3 regions of the Pseudobutyrivibrio ruminis HUN009 genome follow, and region 2 is predicted to be linked to each of the others. Evidence: predicted binding sites of a transcription regulator. Region 2 holds the regulator's gene; each other region holds the start of a gene.
The links. Region 2 encodes HrcA, which represses chaperone genes, less so after heat shock. Its sites were predicted from a motif close to TGTTAGCACTCNNNNNNNNNGAGTGCTAACA; they were not measured.

Region 1 (6,302 bases), 130 kb from region 2:
AAGAATGCGAGGTGTTGGTACTCCTTTCTCTACAATAGAGTTAATCTCTTTGATAAGGATAGGAATATTCAATGCGACGCCATTTCCAATGATGCTAGTGGTGTGATTATAAAATACACCTGAAGGTAATGTGTGAAGCGCGAACTTACCATAGTTGTTTACGATAGTGTGTCCTGCGTTTGCACCACCCTGAAAACGAACAATGATATCAGCATTCGCTGCCATCATGTCTGTAATCTTTCCTTTGCCTTCATCGCCCCAATTGGCACCTACAACTGCTTTAACCATAACAATCCTCCTAAATTACAATTAAATTAATTTATATCAATCAATTTCTTAGTCACCGTACAAGCAAGTGCGCCTGGTCCAATGTGACATGAAACTGAAAGTGATAACGGATCTATCCAGATTTCTTTGCCTGGGAATTCAGCTTCTAATTCTTCTTTAAATTTTTCTGCGGCTTCCTGATTCTGTGTGTGAGCTATAGAAATCACAACATCATCAAGATTGTCTGTATGAAGGACATTTTGCATATCCTTTTTTAATGCTTCAATCATAGTCTGCTTTGCAGCCTTAACAGTACGAACCATTGAATACTTATCAAGCTTCTCTCCGTAGATTGAAAGTACTGGCTTAATCTTTAACAGTGAACCGATTGCAGCAACTGCTGGAGTAAGTCTTCCGCCCTTTTTAAGGTATTCCAGTGTATCTACAGTGATGTAGATAGTAGATAAAGACTTGATTTCCATAAGAGCATCACAGATTTCCTGTGCACTCTTTCCTAAATCTGCAAGCTTTTTAGCCTCCAGTGCTGAAAGCTTCTGTGTAACTGAGATACGTTGGTTATCTACAACTACAACCTTGCCATCGTAATCCTCTGCTAGCATCTTTGCTGTAGCGCAAGATGAAGATAAACCGCTAGACATAGGAATATAAACTATTTCATCATAGTCTTTAAGAAGCTTATCCCATGTATCCATAAGATTTCCTGTGATAGGCATTGAAGTAGTAATCTCGCCGCCCTGTGTAAGCTTCTCATAAAACTGCTCCTGAGTTAAATCGATATCCTCATAATATAACTCGCCATCGATATAAAAAGGCATAGGTATAACAAAAACTCCATAGTCCTGGGCCTGTGCCTGTGTAATTCCACTATTGCTATCTGTAAGAATTGCAACTTTGCTCATAAATCACCTCAAAAAATACTCTGTGTTAAACAAAAACACCGCTGATTATTCTAACATAATCAGCGGTGAAAAGAAACAACTAAAGCATAATTTTAGTACATTCCACCCATGCCAGCACCAGCAGCAGCGGCAGCTGCAGCATCAGCAGAAGGATCTTTAATGTCTGCAACAACAGACTCTGTTGTAAGAAGTGTTGCAGCAACAGAAGCAGCATTCAAGAGAGCTGTTCTTGTAACCTTAACAGGATCAAGGATACCAGCCTTAACCATGTTTACATACTCTTCGTTGTAAGCATCGAAACCAATACCAACTTCTGACTCACGTACCTTGTTGATAATAACAGATCCCTCAAGACCTGCATTTGCAGCGATGTAGAACAATGGAGCTTCAAGGGCCTTAACGATAACGTTTGCACCTGTCTTCTCATCACCAGAAAGTGTCTCAGCAAGAGCTGCAACTTCCTTCTGAACGTGGATGTAAGCAGATCCACCACCCTGGATAATACCTTCCTCTACAGCAGCACGTGTTGCGTTAAGAGCATCCTCCATACGAAGCTTAGCTTCCTTCATTTCTGTTTCTGTAGCAGCACCTACACGGATAACTGCAACACCACCTGCAAGCTTAGCAAGTCTTTCCTGAAGCTTTTCTTTATCGAACTCTGATGTAGTCTCATCAATCTGTCCACGAATCTGAGAAACACGAGCCTCGATTGCAGCCTTATCACCAAGACCATCAACGATAACTGTGTTCTCCTTGTTAACCTTTACAGACTTAGCACGACCAAGCTGCTCAAGAGTTGTATCCTTAAGCTCAAGACCAACTTCTTCAGAAATTACCTGGCCACCTGTAAGGATTGCGATATCCTGAAGCATTTCCTTACGTCTGTCACCATATCCTGGAGCCTTAACAGCAACAACGTTGAATGTTCCACGAAGCTTGTTAAGGATAAGAGTTGTAAGAGCCTCGCCCTCGATATCCTCAGCAATGATAAGAAGTCTAGCACCTGACTGAACAATCTGCTCAAGAAGTGGAAGGAGTTCCTGAATGTTAGAAATCTTTTTGTCTGTAATAAGAATATATGGATCATCAAGGTTTGCTTCCATCTTGTCCATATCTGTGCACATGTAAGCTGAAATGTAACCTCTATCAAACTGCATACCTTCTACAAGGTCAAGCTCTGTCTGCATTGTCTTTGATTCCTCGATTGTGATAACACCATCGTTAGAAACCTTTTCCATAGCGTCAGCTACCATCTGACCTACTTCATCATCACCAGCTGAAATTGCAGCAACACGAGCAATCTGCTCCTTGCCATCTACAGCCTTAGACATTTTAAGAATAGCCTTAACAGCACAATCTGTAGCCTTCTTCATACCCTTTCTAAGAACGATTGGGTTTGCACCAGCAGCAAGGTTCTTCATACCTTCCTTTACCATAGCCTGTGCTAAAACTGTAGCTGTTGTTGTACCATCACCTGCTACATCGTTTGTCTTTGTAGCAACTTCTTTTACAAGCTGAGCACCCATGTTTTCAAATGCATCCTCAAGCTCAACATCCTTTGCGATAGTAACACCATCATTAGTGATAAGTGGAGCACCGTAAGACTTTGAAAGAACAACGTTACGTCCCTTTGGTCCAATAGTAACTCTAACTGTATTTGCTAATTTATCTACGCCTGCCTCAAGAGCCTGTCTTGCTTCAGCACCATACTTAATTTCTTTTGCCATAATAATCTACCTCTTTTCCTAAATATTATTCTACAACTGCAAGAATATCATTCTGACGAACGATAATGTACTCCTCGCCTTCAAGCTTAACTTCTGTACCAGCGTACTTTGAATATATAACCTTCTGGCCTTCTTTAACCTGCATTGTGATTTCTTTACCGTCAACAATTCCGCCAGGACCAACAGCAATAACCATAGCTTCCTGTGGCTTCTCCTGTGCTGCAGATGCAAGAATAATACCAGACTTTGTAGTCTCTTCTGCTTCGCACTGCTTTAATACAACGCGATCTGTTAATGGAACTAATTTCATTTTATATTACCTCCTAAATTAAAAATCTAAATCTTTTATTAGCACTCATCTTAATCGAGTGCTAACCACAAGAAGTATAATAGGATTCTCTCGAATCAGTTGCAAGTAATTAAGGTTAGTAATTTTCGAAAGAATCCTATAAAAATCTCTTTTTTACTCTTTATTTCTCACTTTTTCTCATTATTAAACTTTTAGGTAGCTTAGAAAGCAGAGAATTCTTAAGACTATCGCCGCCTGCCGCCACTAATTTACCTAATACATCCATAATCAAAGCCTGATTTTGAGGGTCAAGGGATTGTATCTCTTTTGTCAGAGAAGCAATGGACCTTACCTTACTAGATGTAATCTGTGAAAGTCTAGTTGCCCCAGATGAACTAATAAGGGATGAAAAGAAAACATCACCAAATGCCGCCCTTGTTTCATAATCAAATTGAACAGACCATTTCTTGATAACTTCGTCTATAAGAACTGAAGAAGAAGCAACTGAATCTACTTCTTCAAATCTATTTCGTTTAATCTGCCAACTCAAAGGATTGTGTTGATTAATACCTTTTGCATCACTGACAACTACCTGCATCTTAGCCTTTGTATACATAAGCATACCAATAATTGATTCTTCTGGAACAATCTTATGGACCCTATTAATCATAGATTTATAAGCTGGCTTTTTAAGAATTTCTGGAATAAAACCAGGACCGTCAAAATTGTATACTTCTAAAATGCTATCCTGTATATGGCCTCTGCAAAATGTGCTGCCATAAGCGGCAAAGTTACCGCCCTTAGAGTGGCCTCCTATTCGAAGCTTTTTCATTGTCCTTGCAAAATTGGTATTGAGATAATCTACAGCCTGAAGTTGCCCACCAGTACCCTCAGAAAAGCACATGTTAAAATCTTCTTTCCAGCCAACAAGTGAATCGTCGGTTCCTCTGAAAGCAACAAAAATAGTGCCATCAGGCAAATAAAAGCTACAAACAGCAAACTGAGTCTGCTTTTTAGCATCAACATCATTAACAAAGCCAGCAAGCTTCATTCCGCCAAATCTTTTAGAGCCAGCCATTTTAGGCATAAGAAAAGGAGCAAGCTTAGTCAAAGCTGTTCTTGCCATCAAACCTTCTTCTGTGAATTTTTGAAAGAATTTTTCGTTGAGATCTTCTATGGAAATTTTTTCTTTTAACCCAGGACCGGGCACTAAACCATCAAAAGGTGTATACACAAGCTCGCAAAGAGCCAGTGCATCCACCTCATTAAACGGATCTATATCGAAAGGGACATCCCCTCTCCAGTCAAGATAATCAAAGATGTTAGCCATACAAAATATTATTCCTCAAATAAAGCATCTGAGCCAGCCTCAGGCTGTGACTTTGTTTCTTGTGTAACCTCCACTACAGGCTCTTCTTCAAAAATAGATTCGTCTATTTTATTTTTACCTGTGATTGGAGAATCCTCCATGTTACGATTATAGTTTCTATTAGAATCTTTTTTGTGATCCTTGAGACCAATAACCATAAGCAATAAAGAAAACAATGAGCATGCACCTACTACTATCAAGTATGCACTTGCATATACATTGCCATCAAAGATTTTGATAGGTGTTAAAAGAATATAGATACTTGCTGCAATTGTAGCTGCTCCAAGAATAAGGCTTAAGAACCAAGAGCCTCTTTGAATGTGGAACAAAGCAAATGACTGTTGAAGCATGATTGCACCAAAAACAATGCCAATAAGGCAAACCAATGCATCAATAAACGCTGAAACAACATCTGCATTTACAACAAAAACTGCGCCGATTACAACTAGGATAACTCCCATCGTAAAACCGTAGCTAGTAATTCTAGTAAACTCATGATTAAAGAAGTATTTAATCATGTAGTACATTCCAAAACATACAAACAAAATACCAAAACCTAAAATAGAGAATGAATATACCACCTTAGAAATAATCTCTACATTAAGTGTAAGCAAACAAATACCAACAGCTAGGTAAGCAATCGCTCCAATAATATTGGCAATCAAGCCTGCCTTTGAGTCCTTAATTTCTTCTTGTGTGTGAGCCATAGTCTCCTCCTTAATATTGATTAAGTGATAATAATCAGTATTTAACCAAATAATATAGCAGTAAGATTTATTAAACAGTGAGCAATAATGCACATAGATAAACGTTTATTTTTAACATACATTATTCCAAGGGCTGCTCCCATCAATACTGCATATATGAATTGTACTATATTATTGTGTAGAATTCCAAAACAAATTGAGGAAATCACTACCGCTGGAACCGGCCCGTACCATAAGCATAGCTGGCCTGTTAGAATCCCTCGCATTAATAATTCCTCCAATATCGGAATTACTAAACAGTTGCATAACACCTTCATTAATAAATCGCCATCAGTAAGTATGCTATTGGCTCTGGCAAAACCTGCCGACGATTCAACCAAACCACTATGGGTCAGAGCTATGTTAAGTAAAACTGCCACAGCCACTGTTGCCACAATCCATATCGCATATACGAAGACTTGCTCTTTGTTTTTAACAGGCTCCGGAATAAGCTTTGGAACATTTGAATAAATAATATACATTGGCACAATGCAAACAATGCCTGCAATAAGCAGACATGTAAGCTTGCCATATTTATCTCCTATGATATCAAGAAGCAACGAAACTCCCAGCTGATATACAAAGAAATAAACAAGCAATGGATATATAATTTGAATGATTCTATTCTGTCTAATTTGCTTCAATATATTCAAGCACCTCATTTGGATAGTCTAAAATTGTGACAGCTCCAGCATCTTCCAAATCCCACTTTGAGCCAAAGCCCCAGGAAACACCGATGCAATCGATTCCTCTTTGTGCAGCACCTTCTGCATCGAACTTAGTATCACCAACAAGAACTGTTTCTTCCTTTTTGTGCCATGGTGCACGAGAAAAGCATAAATCTATTACTTCTGCTTTTGTGTCTATGGATGCATCCAATGTAGCTCCACAAATATCAGTGAAATAATGGTCTATACCAAGCTTTGCCAAAAGCTTTCTAGCAGTTGGTTCTGGCTTTGAAGTGCAGACAAAAAGACAATAGCC
Region 2 (6,302 bases):
CCTTGCCTGTTCCAAGATCCTTAGCAGATACATTTACAATACCGTTTGCATCAATATCGAATGTAACCTCGATCTGTGGTACACCTCTCATTGCTGGTGGGATACCATCAAGTCTGAACTGTCCAAGTGACTTGTTATCCTTAGCGAACTGACGCTCACCCTGTACAACGTTGATATCAACGGCTGTCTGGTTATCAGCTGCTGTAGAGAAGATCTGGCTCTTCTTTGTAGGAATAGTTGTGTTTCTCTCGATAAGTCTTGTAGCAATACCACCCATTGTCTCAATTGAAAGTGAAAGTGGTGTTACATCAAGAAGAAGGATATCGCCTGCACCAGCATCGCCAGCGAGCTTACCACCCTGGATTGAAGCACCGATAGCTACGCACTCATCTGGGTTAAGAGTCTTGCTTGGCTCGTGACCTGTAAGAGCCTTTACCTTATCCTGAACTGCTGGGATTCTTGTAGAACCACCAACAAGAAGTACCTTTGAAAGGTCTGAAGCGTTAAGACCAGCATCCTTAAGTGCCTGGTTAACAGGACCTGCTGTAGCTTCTACTAAATCGTGTGTTAACTCATCAAACTTAGCACGTGTAAGGTTCATATCAAAGTGCTTTGGACCTTCTGCTGTAGCTGTGATGAATGGAAGGTTGATGTTTGTAGTTGTAGCAGATGAAAGCTCTTTCTTAGCCTTCTCAGCTGCTTCCTTAAGTCTCTGAAGTGCCATCTTATCTGTTGAAAGATCTACACCCTCAGCTGCCTTAAACTCTGCAAGCATCCAATCTGTAATCTTCTGATCGAAATCATCACCACCAAGTCTGTTGTTACCAGCTGTAGCAAGTACTTCGATAACGCCATCACCGATTTCAATGATAGATACATCAAATGTACCGCCACCAAGATCGTATACCATAATCTTCTGCTCCTGCTCGTTATCAAGACCATAAGCAAGTGCAGCTGCTGTAGGCTCGTTGATGATACGCTTTACATCAAGACCTGCAATCTTACCAGCATCCTTTGTAGCCTGACGCTGAGCATCGTTGAAGTAAGCTGGAACTGTGATAACTGCCTCTGAAACTTTCTCACCAAGGTAGTTCTCAGCATCACTCTTAAGCTTCTGAAGAATCATAGCTGAAATCTGCTGTGGAGAGTACTTCTTGTCGTCGATGATACGACCATTGTCTGTACCCATATCTCTCTTAATTGAAGAGATTGTCTTTTCTGCATTTGTAACAGCCTGACGCTTTGCTGGCTCACCAACAAGTCTCTCGCCTGTCTTTGTAAATGCTACGATAGATGGTGTTGTTCTAGCACCCTCTGTATTTGCGATAACGGTAGGCTTTCCACCTTCCATAACAGCAACACAGCTGTTAGTTGTTCCTAAATCGATACCAATAATCTTTCCCATGATTTATTTCCTCCTATAATAACTTAGTTTGCAACCTTAACCATTGAATGACGAACTACTGAATCATTGTACATGTAGCCCTTCTGGAATTCTTCTACGACGATGTTCTCGCCAACCTCATCATCCTCAACATGCATTACTGCGTTGTGGAAATCAGGATTGAATTCCTTTCCTACAGCCTCGATAGGCTTAACACCTGCTTCCTCGAGAGTTGTAAGTAACTGCTTGTATATCATGAGCATTCCATCAGCAAATGGATCTGCCCCTTCCTCAACTGTAGCAAGACCTCTTTCGAAGTTATCAACTACAGGAAGAACCTTTTCAATGATGGCCTTTGCGCCATTTCCAAACATCTGAGCCTTTTCCTGCTCTGTACGACGACGGAAGTTTTCGAATTCTGCCATCTGACGAGTAACTCTATCAGTGAGCTGCTCTATCTGCTCATCACGCTTATCTTTTTTCTTTTCTTTTTTCTTGAATGGCTTCTTGCCATCCTTTTCCTCTTTTGTAGATTCTTTTGAAGATTCTTCTGAAGTGTTTTCATCAGAAGCTTCTGTCACATCAGCTTCGGTTTCTTCAGCCATCGCTTCCGCATTTTCCATAGCTTCTTTAACTGCTTCTTCAGTAGAGAACTCTTCCATTTTTTCTTTATTCTCTGCCACGAATTTACATCTCCTTAATTTCTTTATCCTTTATTTCTGTCAGCCTCATTTTTAAGTAGTTTATCTAGCTGACCTTTAAGACTTTTTATATTGTCAACAACATTTTCGTAATCCATTCGCTTTGGACCAACGATACCAATTGTACCTTTGACTCCTTCGCCAAGCTCATATGTTGCTGTAACAATCGAACAATCCTTCATTGTAGATATTGGAGATTCGTCTCCGATATAAACCTGAATTCCTGTGCTCTCACTTTCACTTGAACTATCATTAAGAAGCTCTATGAGTGATTGCTTTTCTTCGAATGTATCTAATAATTCAGATGCTTTCTTTGAATCAGCAAGCTCTGGATACTTGAAGATGTTGGTAGCACCTGAAGTGTAAACCTGTAAATCATCACCTTCAGTGATTGTCTCTGCTACGGTGTCAAGTACCTGTTCTACAATCTCATCATGGATACCGGCCTGCTCCTTTAATCTGGAAATAACTGCCAGATTGATTTGATCAACCGTCAGACCATTTAGGTTTGTGTTAAGAAGCATGTTAAGCTTTAACATTGTTTCATTATCAAGCGGCTTATCCACATTGATGATTTTATTCTTAACAATGTTGCCATCCATAACAACTACTGAAAGCACCTGATGCTCGTCCACAGCTGAAAGCTGAACGAACTTTAATCTATTTGAAACAACTGAAGGAGCTGAAACAAGTGTTGCATACTGTGTGTTGTTTGCCAGTGTCTTTGCTACGTTCTTAAGAAGGCTTTCCATCTTTTCAGTCTTCTCAATCATCCACTCATGCATATCTGCAACTTCTTTATCCTTCTCAGCTATTAGATTGTTTACATAAAATCTGTAACCCTTGTCTGAAGGAATACGACCTGCCGATGTATGTGGCTGAACGATATATCCCAAATCCTCAAGATCTGACATCTCGTTTCGGATGGTAGCTGAACTAAGATTCAAATCAGTGTATTTTGAAATTGTTCTTGAACCGACTGGCTCGCCAGTCTCAAGGTAATTCTTGATAATCGCATTTAAGATTTTTACTTTTCGCTCATCTAGTTCGATATCAGCCATACATTCACCTCTTCCCCGTTGTTTTGTTGTTAGCACTCATCTAATTGGAGTGCTAATCATTTTCTGATGTTAATTTACACCTAGGGTCCCCTTTTGTCAACCGCCTTAAGATATTTTTTATACTTTCTTTATAATGTTACATAATTGTTATTTTTCCTAAGCTTTGGTAATATATGAAGGCAATCATTTTTGTAAATATCTTCATTAATTTGCAAAAATAATTACATTAATATAGAGGTGTTTTATGGATCAGAGTAAAATCAGAAATTTTTGCATTGTTGCACATATCGATCACGGCAAATCAACACTTGCCGATCGTATCATACAAATGACAGGCACTCTCACTGATCGTGAGATGCAGGCACAAGTTCTTGACAATATGGACCTTGAGCGTGAGCGTGGAATCACAATCAAATCTCAAGCCGTTCGTATTGTTTACAAGGCTGATGATGGCAATGAATACATTTTCAACCTTATTGATACCCCTGGCCATGTTGACTTTAATTATGAAGTTTCTCGTTCACTGGCTGCTTGTGATGGCGCTATTCTTGTTGTTGATGCAGCTCAGGGTATCGAAGCTCAGACTTTAGCAAATGTATATCTTGCATTGGATCACGATTTGGATGTTATTCCTGTCATCAACAAAATCGACTTACCTTCTGCTGATCCAGATAGAGTTATAGAAGAAATTGAGGATGTAATCGGCTTAGAAGCACATGATGCACCTCAGATTTCAGCCAAGACAGGCCTTAATATTCACGACGTTTTGGAAGCAATCGTACATCAGCTTCCAGCACCAACTGGTGATCCAAAGGCGCCACTTCAGGCACTAATCTTTGACTCACTTTACGACCCATACAAGGGTGTTATCGTATTCTGTCGAGTAAAAGAAGGAACATTAAAGGTTGGCGACAGCGTCAAAATGATGGCTACTGGTGCAGAATTTGATGTTGTAGAAGTAGGCTACTTCGGTGCCGGTCAGTTCATTCCTTGTGATGAGCTTCCAGCTGGAATGGTAGGTTATATGACTGCTTCCATCAAAAACGTTCGCGACACTCGTGTTGGTGATACAATCACTCACGCTAATGCTCCTGCAGCCGAGCCACTTCCAGGATATAAAAAGGTTAACCCAATGGTTTACTGCGGTCTTTATCCTGCTGATGGCGCTAAGTACCCAGATTTGCGTGATGCCCTGGAGAAGCTTCAGCTTAATGATGCAGCTTTACAGTTCGAGCCTGAGACTTCTGTCGCACTTGGCTTTGGATTCCGTTGTGGTTTCCTCGGTCTTCTTCATTTGGAAATCATTCAGGAACGACTCGAGCGCGAATACAATCTTGATTTAGTTACTACTGCCCCAGGCGTAGTTTATCGAGTATACAAAACAGACGGCACAATGATTGAGCTTACAAACCCAAGCAATCTTCCAGACCCTAGTGAAATCGAATACATGGAAGAGCCAATCGTTGAAGCAGAAATCATGGTTACTAGCGAATACATCGGTGCTATTATGGACCTTTGTCAGGAGCGTCGTGGCCAGTATATTTCAATGGAATATATGGAAGAAACACGTGCACTCCTCAAATACACTCTTCCACTTAACGAAATCATTTACGATTTCTTTGATGCTCTTAAGAGCCGCTCCCGCGGATATGCATCATTCGACTACGAAATGAAGGGATACATGAAATCTGAGCTCGTTAAGCTTGATATCCTTATTAATAAGGAAGAGGTGGATGCACTTTCATTCATCGTCTTCTCTGGTACTGCTTACGAGAGAGGCCGCAAGATGTGTGAAAAGCTCAAGGAAGAAATTCCACGTCACCTTTTCGAAATTCCTATCCAGGCAGCCGTTGGTTCAAAGGTTATTGCCCGTGAAACTGTAAAAGCCATGCGTAAGGATGTACTTGCAAAATGCTACGGTGGTGATATCAGTAGAAAGAAAAAGCTTCTTGAAAAGCAAAAGGAAGGTAAAAAACGAATGCGTCAGGTTGGCAATGTAGAGATTCCACAGTCAGCTTTCATGAGCGTTCTTAAATTAGACGAGGATTAAAATGACTCCTATCGAACTATATATTCATATACCATTCTGTGTAAAAAAATGTTTATATTGCGACTTCCTTTCAGGAGTGTTTGATGAAAAAATGCAGCGACGTTATGTCGCTGCTTTGTGCACTGAAATAAAATATATGGCAAACCAGGTCCATGGCGTTGAAGTAGCTACGATTTATGTTGGCGGCGGTACCCCATCGTGGCTTTCCGAAGATTTGATGGATTCAATTATTACCACCATAAAATCATCCTTCAGAGTCAATCCATTGGCAGAAATATCCGTCGAATGTAACCCTGGAACACTATCAGCTGAAAAGCTAAATGTGTACCGAAGCGTTGGAATCAACAGACTATCCATTGGTCTGCAATCAGCAAATGACGATGAATTAAGGGAGCTTGGACGAATCCACGACTACAATCGTTTTCTCCACACCTTCGATTTAGTTCGTAAAGCAGGCTTTGACAATGTAAATGTAGATATCATGACAGGATTGCCTCACCAAACAGTGGAAAAGCTTGAGCGCACATTAAACGCAGTCACTATGCTTCGACCAGAGCATATATCTGCTTACTCTTTGATTATTGAAGAAGGTACTCCATTCTACGATAAATACAAATTCGATGCTGTTAAGCAGCACGCTGGAATGGAAACCGAGGATTTACCTACAGACGAAGAATCTTATCATTTATACAAATTCACAATGGACTACCTTGAAAAGAAAGGTTATAAACGATACGAGATTTCCAACTATGCCCGCGGTGGAAAGGTTTGCCGCCACAATATAGGCTATTGGGACCGTGTTCCATATTTAGGACTTGGTCTCGGTGCTGCTACTCTTTACCAAAACAAGCGTGCAGACAACATTCGTGACATATACAAATACTGCGAAATAGCTGAACAGATTGCAGAAGGTAAGGAAGTTCCTACCGAGTTTTCCTCTCCTTTCTATGACAATGAAAATGCCCTCTCTAAAAAAGAAGCTATGGAAGAATTCATGTTCCTTGGTCTTAGAAAAATAGATGGCGTCAATCGCTCAGACTTCTTCAATATGTTTGGAATCGATATCGAAGCAATATATGGTCCAATTATTACCGCCCTTCGAAATC
Region 3 (6,302 bases), 630 kb from region 2:
CTGAAGGATTCTTAGTCCAAAGTGGATGTGTCTCATTAAGAGCTACTGGACGCTTAACAATCTTAAGCTTGTCCTTTGCAGGAGAAACCTCTACCTGTTCCTTTTCTCCATTTTCATTTTCTTTTTCCTCGAACTTAGCATCCTCATGGATTTCTTCAATGACTTTATCTGTATCAAGCTTGTCAGCTGCATCGATAGTCTCATACTCCTCTGGAGCATCCTTCTTTGAAAGGAAAATCTCTGTAGGCATGAATGAACAGTATTTCTCGATGACTTCGCGAGCTCTATATTCATTAGCAAACTCGAGGCAATCTTCGTTTAAGAATAATGTGATTTTAGTACCTACCTGGTCCCAATCACCATCGCCCATTTCGAATTCTGTGCCGCCATCGCATTCCCAATGAACTGGTGTAGCTCCTTCCTTATATGAAAGTGTATCGATGTGTACTTCATCTGCTACCATAAATGCGGAGTAAAATCCAAGACCGAAATGACCAATAATCTGATCTGAATCAGCCTTGTCCTTATATTTCTCAAGGAAATCTGTAGCACCTGAGAAAGCGATCTGATTGATGTACTCATCTACCTCATCAGCTGTCATACCAAGACCATTATCAATGAATGTAAGTGTCTTGTCCTCAGGGCTAACAATAACCTGAATCTTTGCCTTATAATCAAGTGGGAGTGAATACTCTCCCATCATATCCAACTTCTTGAGCTTAGTGATAGCATCGCAACCATTTGAAATAAGCTCTCTATAGAAAATGTCGTGATCAGAGTATAGCCACTTTTTGATCACTGGAAAAATATTTTCACTTGTAATTGATAAACTACCTTTTTTGTTACCCATTTTAATCACTCCTTTGAATAGTAATCTCACTGAAATATATGATAATACTGGGAAAAATCAAAGTCAATAAAAAATTAGCACTCATATACAATGAGTGCTAATAGTATAATTTTTTATCATTTTTATTGTCGTTATAGGCAATTATCATAGTCATCTAGGAAGTGATGCTTTACTCCATACTGCTTGTAAGCTATTACAGTAGCAAGATTTACATTCTCAACACTTCTGAAGATATTCGACTCTACATAAGGATTAACCTTCTTTAGCTCTGCAATAAGATTTCTTGTTTCAAGACGCTTTGAAGCGCTTGTACCATCTACTGAGCAGCTGTCACATGTCTCTGTGAAATGACATGCACACTGAAGGAAATGCAATCCATTGTATCTTTGCCATGCAATAATATCATCCTGTCTAACAAGATAAAGTGGACGAATCAATTCCATGCCTTCAAAATTTGTAGAATGAAGCTTTGGCATCATTGTCTGAATCTGAGCTCCGTAAAGCATTCCCATAAGGATTGTTTCGATAACATCGTCGTAGTGATGACCAAGGGCGATTTTGTTGCACCCTAATTCCTTTGCCTTTGAATATAAGTGACCTCGGCGCATTCTAGCACACAAGTAGCATGGGTTCTTTTCAACAGTATCTACGGCATCAAAAATATCACTTTCGTAGATAACGATTGGTATTCCCATAAGCTTTGCGTTGCTCTCAATGAGGCGACGATTTACCTCACTGTATCCAGGATCCATTACAAGGAAAGTCAGATCAAAGTTGACCTTTTGATGCCTTTGGATTTCCTGGAAAAGCTTTGCCATCAGCATGGAATCCTTCCCACCTGAAATACAAACAGCGATATGGTCCCCTTCTTTTATAAGCTCATACTCCTTGCAAGCTCTGGCAAATGGAGAAAACAAGCTCTTGTGGAATTTCTTTCGAATGCTCTTTTCTATTTCTGCTCTCTGTTCATTAAGCTCGTCGTCTGCCTCAGAGTTTTGCTTATCCATCATGTATGAAAGGTAGCTGTTGTATCCACCCTTAAGGCTTACTGCATCAAATCCATGCTCTGCTAAAACTTCTGCATCCTCTATAGAAGCCTGTCCTCTGGTGCAGTACAGAATTATTTGCTTTGACTTGTCTAGCTTATTTACCACGCTATCTAAATCTACTTCGAATAGTTCATGAGTGATACTAATAGCCTCAGGTATCATGCCATACTTAAGACTTCCTTCATTTCTTGTATCAACCAAAACATATTTATTATTATCAAGCTTTGAAAGCTCTTCAAATGTAATCTCTTTCATATAATTCCTCGTTAAACCCATTACTGGTGATCTGCAACACAGTAATAATCAAAGGTTCCTTTGCTAACTAATTCTCCATTGTCATCTGTTACTTCTACATCAATGATACAGAACTTTCGAGTACGCTTTACAACCTTTCCTTTGGCTGTAATACGTCCAGATTTGGCGCCTTTAAGGAAATAGTAGTTTGACTGCTGTGTGACATACTGGCGTCCATCTGCTCTTGCTGTATAGCCAGCGCAGGTGTCTGCCAATGTGAAATGCGCTCCACCGTGGGCAATTCCAAGAACATTACGTGTTTCTGGCACAATATCAATATGTGCAGTGGCACCTGTCAACTCAATATCGTCCATAACGATATGATTATATTTTACAAATTCATTTGCATTAAGAGATTCTGCTAACATCTCCATTAATTCTTCACTCATAATATAACTTCCTTTCAATTAACTAGAGATATTATAAATTATTTAAAACAAAAAAACAGCCCACATCAAACCCTGATGTGAGCTGAAATATTATGTACTTTCTCTCTTTACAAGCGTAACTGGAAGTAAAGTTCTTTTAGGAACCATCTTGCCTTCTGACGCTGCTATTACCATATCAACAGCCGCCTCAGCCATTTCTTTTATTGGCTGATGAATGGTAGAGATTGGTGGATTTGTGATTTGAGAAATCATTACATCATCAAATCCAACTATTTTGATATCCTCAGGTACACGCTTTCCAAGCTTGGAACAGACCTGCAAAATCTGAGAAGCAATCAAATCTGAACTGGCAAAGACTCCATCGATTTCTTCGTCATATTCCAATGCACCTTCCAGCATATCATGATAATCAAGGCTGTTGTATTGTCCCATATTAGTAGCAACAACCTTATAAAATACTCCGTTCTTTTCACAGACTTCTATGAACCCTAGGGCTCTGTCATCAGCTGGCATGGAATTATTCAAAATACCACTGACGTGTAGAAGTCTCTTGCAACCGCAATCAATAAGATGCTGAGCTGCAAGTTCTCCCCCTTGTTTATTGTCGCACTCTACAGCTGCTGTTCCATTTTCAACAAAACGCTCAACTGTAACAAGTGCTATATTGCTGTCCGTAAATTCCTGTACTGCCACACTTCCAGAGAAAAGAATGATTCCTGCAACCCTATTGCTCGTGCACATATCCAAATACTCTTTTTCCTTATTGTTTCTCCCCTTGGAGTTGCACAAAATAATCTTGTAACCATGCTTACTAGCAGCATTTTCGATGTTACTTATCATCTCTGCAAAGTATGGATGCCTAATATGAGGTACAATGACCCCGATAGTATTAGTTGTTTTTTTTGATAGAGATCTTGCTACCTCATTCGGTCTATAGTTAAGCTTAGCCATAGCTTCATAAACCTTTTTACGAGTTTTATCGCTAATGTAACCTCTGTTATTTAATACTCTCGATACCGTGGTGACAGTCAGTCCGCATTCTGCTGCCACATCTTTTAATGTTGCCATTGTAACCCCCTTATACTTCTACGGGAAGTGACAACACTGAATTCTTCGTTCCTCGAATTCAATGTTGTTTATTTAACAGCCCCCGCTGTTATTCCCTCTACAATATATCTCTGTAAGAAAATATAAAGAATGAGGATAGGTAACATAGCAAGCAAAAGTGCTGCCATAATTAATCCTGTGTCTGTAGAAAACTGCCCATAGAATACCTTCGTTGCAATAGGAATAGTATATAATTCCTTTCTACCAAGTACAAGTGATGGAAGCAAATAATCATTCCAGAATGCCATAGCATCAATGATTGCTACTGTAGCAATAGTTGGCTTCAATATCGGAAATACGATTTGAGAGAAAATCTGCCACTTGTTACAGCCATCAATTGTAGCTGCTTCTTCCAACGAAATAGGTACATTAGTGTGAATACTTCCATGGAACATAAATGTTGCCATTGAAAGTGAAAAACCTATGTGCATAAATATTAATGTAACTCTATGATTTAAAATACCAAAAATTCCACCATATAGGGAAACAAGAGGTACCATGAGCACCTGGAAAGGAATAACCATTGATGCAATCATAAGTACAAATAAAATCTTGTTAGCCTTCCAATTATTTCTAACAATAAGATATGCTGTCATAGATGAAAGAATGATGGTTCCTATTGTAGAAAGAATTGTTACGAACAATGAGTTTCCAAATACTGTAAAGAAATTCATTTTCTTGATAGCATTTGGGAAGTTTTCAAGTGTAAATCCATGCTTACCAATAAGTGCAAGTGGACTTGCTGTAATATCAGCCTTAACCTTGAAAACGTTCAAGATAACCATTATGAAAGGGAATACGAATGCAATAAATAATAACGTAAGTACGATAATCATAATGGCATGTTTAATTTTTTTATTACGAGCTGCTACTTCATTTTCCATTATGCCTGCACCTCCCCTTTCTTACCAACGTAAACTTGAATTCCACCGATTACAGCACAGATAACAAACAAGATCAAAGCCTCAGCCTGGCCTGTACCATAGTTTTTGTTAACGAATGCCTGATTGTATACGTGCATAGCTGCAAGAGCTGAGCTACCGTATGGATCACCGTTTGTCAATGAAAGGTTTACATCATAAACCATGAAACATCTGGTGATTGTAAGGAACAGACACTGTACAAATGACGCTGTCATAAGTGGAATTGATATGTGAATGATTGACTGTGTTCCTGTACAGCCATCAATTTTAGCCGCCTCAATAACATCTTCTGAAACACTCATAAATCCTGCAACATAGATAAGCATCATATAGCCTGCATATTGCCATACAGAGACTATAATAAGTGCTGCTATCGCCCCATTTTCTGTTGCAAGGAGTGACTTAGCATTGCCTGATGAAATAAAGCTTCCCAATGCTACAAAAGCTTTATTAAACACAAATTTCCAAACGTAACCAAGTACGATACCACCGATCAAGTTTGGTACGAAGAAACCTGCTCTGAAAAAATTCTGCCCTTTAATTCCGCTTGTTACCATATAGGCAATGATAAAAGCTACAGCATTTACAAGAACAACTGCAATTGCTGAATAAATAAATGTGCGTCCTAATGAAACCCAATAACCTGAATCCGCAAATGCGTTAACGTAATTTTGAATACCCACAAATGGTTTGTTACGAGAAACACCATCCCAGCTGGTAAGTGTTAAGTATAAACCATAAATGAAAGGTATGATTACCACGCAGGCAAATATAACTGTTGATATACCTGCAAAAAGCAAATACTGCTTTATTTTATAGCTCATTGTATTTGTTTTCATAATTCTATCCCTTTCAAAAAAAGTGGGGCCTTGGAGTCCAAGGCCCCTTATTAACAAATATTAATGTTCGATTGGTGTTGCTGTCTTGAAGTACTCTTCTACTGCTGTAACCAATTCGTCTCTTGTCATAGCCTCATCCAAATACTTCTGCATGATTTCCTGACCTACAACTGTCATGTGATCATCTGGTAAGTAGTTGTAGTTAGGAATAAGCTTTCCTGCATCTGCATAAGACTTAACTGATAATGAAAGTGGGTCAAGTGCTGAAGCATCGATGTTGTCAAATGCTGGAACAAGTGCGCACTGCTCTGTAAGGAATGCATTTCCTTCAGGATCACTTACTAACCAGTTAAGGAAGTCAAGTGCTGCCTGTCTCTGCTCATCGCTTGTAGCATCTGAGCTATCTACGAAGAAGTACTTAGAACCGCCACCAACAAGCTTTGTGTTTGTGTCATCAGATGTGTTTTCAGGTACTGGCATGATTCCCATGTTCTCTGTGTAATCGTACTGGTTGATTACTGACCAATCCCAGTTACCACCAAACATGAATGCGATATCGCCCTGTGCAAGCATCATTGAAGACTCTTCACGGTCAGCGTTTGCTGCTGAACCCTTAGCATAGTTGTAAGCGATTAATGTGTCGAATGTATCCATAAGCTCGTTGAACTTTTCGTTGCTTCCAAGATCAGCTTCGCCAGCTAATAATGAGTTAACGAATGCATCTGGATCTTCCTGCTGCTCATATACTTCTGCGAAGTAATGTGCGCCAAGTGACCAATACTCAGAAAGGACACCAACTGGAGTCTCCATTCCGCCAGCCTTAAGCTCATCTAAAAGAGCCTGGAAATCAT

Region 1: a site for HrcA is predicted at 3,261-3,291, ahead of BO15_RS0109210 (co-chaperone GroES). Genes of this name have one in related genera too.
Region 3: a site for HrcA is predicted at 923-953, ahead of htpG (molecular chaperone HtpG). Genes of this name have one in related genera too.

The regions. Positions count from the first base shown of each region.
Region 1 is NZ_JNLH01000001.1:2,038,423-2,044,724, reverse strand. It holds gene BO15_RS0109225 (adenylosuccinate synthase) at 1-288, opposite strand, end outside; gene BO15_RS0109220 (DegV family protein) at 315-1,187, opposite strand; gene groL (chaperonin GroEL) at 1,280-2,914, opposite strand; gene BO15_RS0109210 (co-chaperone GroES) at 2,940-3,224, opposite strand; gene BO15_RS0109205 (Mbeg1-like protein) at 3,385-4,533, opposite strand; gene BO15_RS0109200 (DUF308 domain-containing protein) at 4,542-5,279, opposite strand; gene BO15_RS0109195 (CPBP family intramembrane glutamic endopeptidase) at 5,321-5,962, opposite strand; gene BO15_RS0109190 (HAD hydrolase-like protein) at 5,949-6,302, opposite strand, start outside.
Region 2 is NZ_JNLH01000001.1:1,911,286-1,917,587, reverse strand. It holds gene dnaK (molecular chaperone DnaK) at 1-1,405, opposite strand, end outside; gene grpE (nucleotide exchange factor GrpE) at 1,429-2,046, opposite strand; gene hrcA (heat-inducible transcriptional repressor HrcA) at 2,091-3,146, opposite strand; gene lepA (translation elongation factor 4) at 3,391-5,196, shown strand; gene hemW (radical SAM family heme chaperone HemW) at 5,198-6,302, shown strand, end outside.
Region 3 is NZ_JNLH01000001.1:2,537,156-2,543,457, forward strand. It holds gene htpG (molecular chaperone HtpG) at 1-850, opposite strand, end outside; gene BO15_RS0111490 (ATP-binding protein) at 982-2,154, opposite strand; gene BO15_RS0111495 (PaaI family thioesterase) at 2,175-2,582, opposite strand; gene BO15_RS0111500 (LacI family DNA-binding transcriptional regulator) at 2,673-3,650, opposite strand; gene BO15_RS0111505 (carbohydrate ABC transporter permease) at 3,719-4,573, opposite strand; gene BO15_RS0111510 (carbohydrate ABC transporter permease) at 4,573-5,451, opposite strand; gene BO15_RS0111515 (ABC transporter substrate-binding protein) at 5,512-6,302, opposite strand, start outside.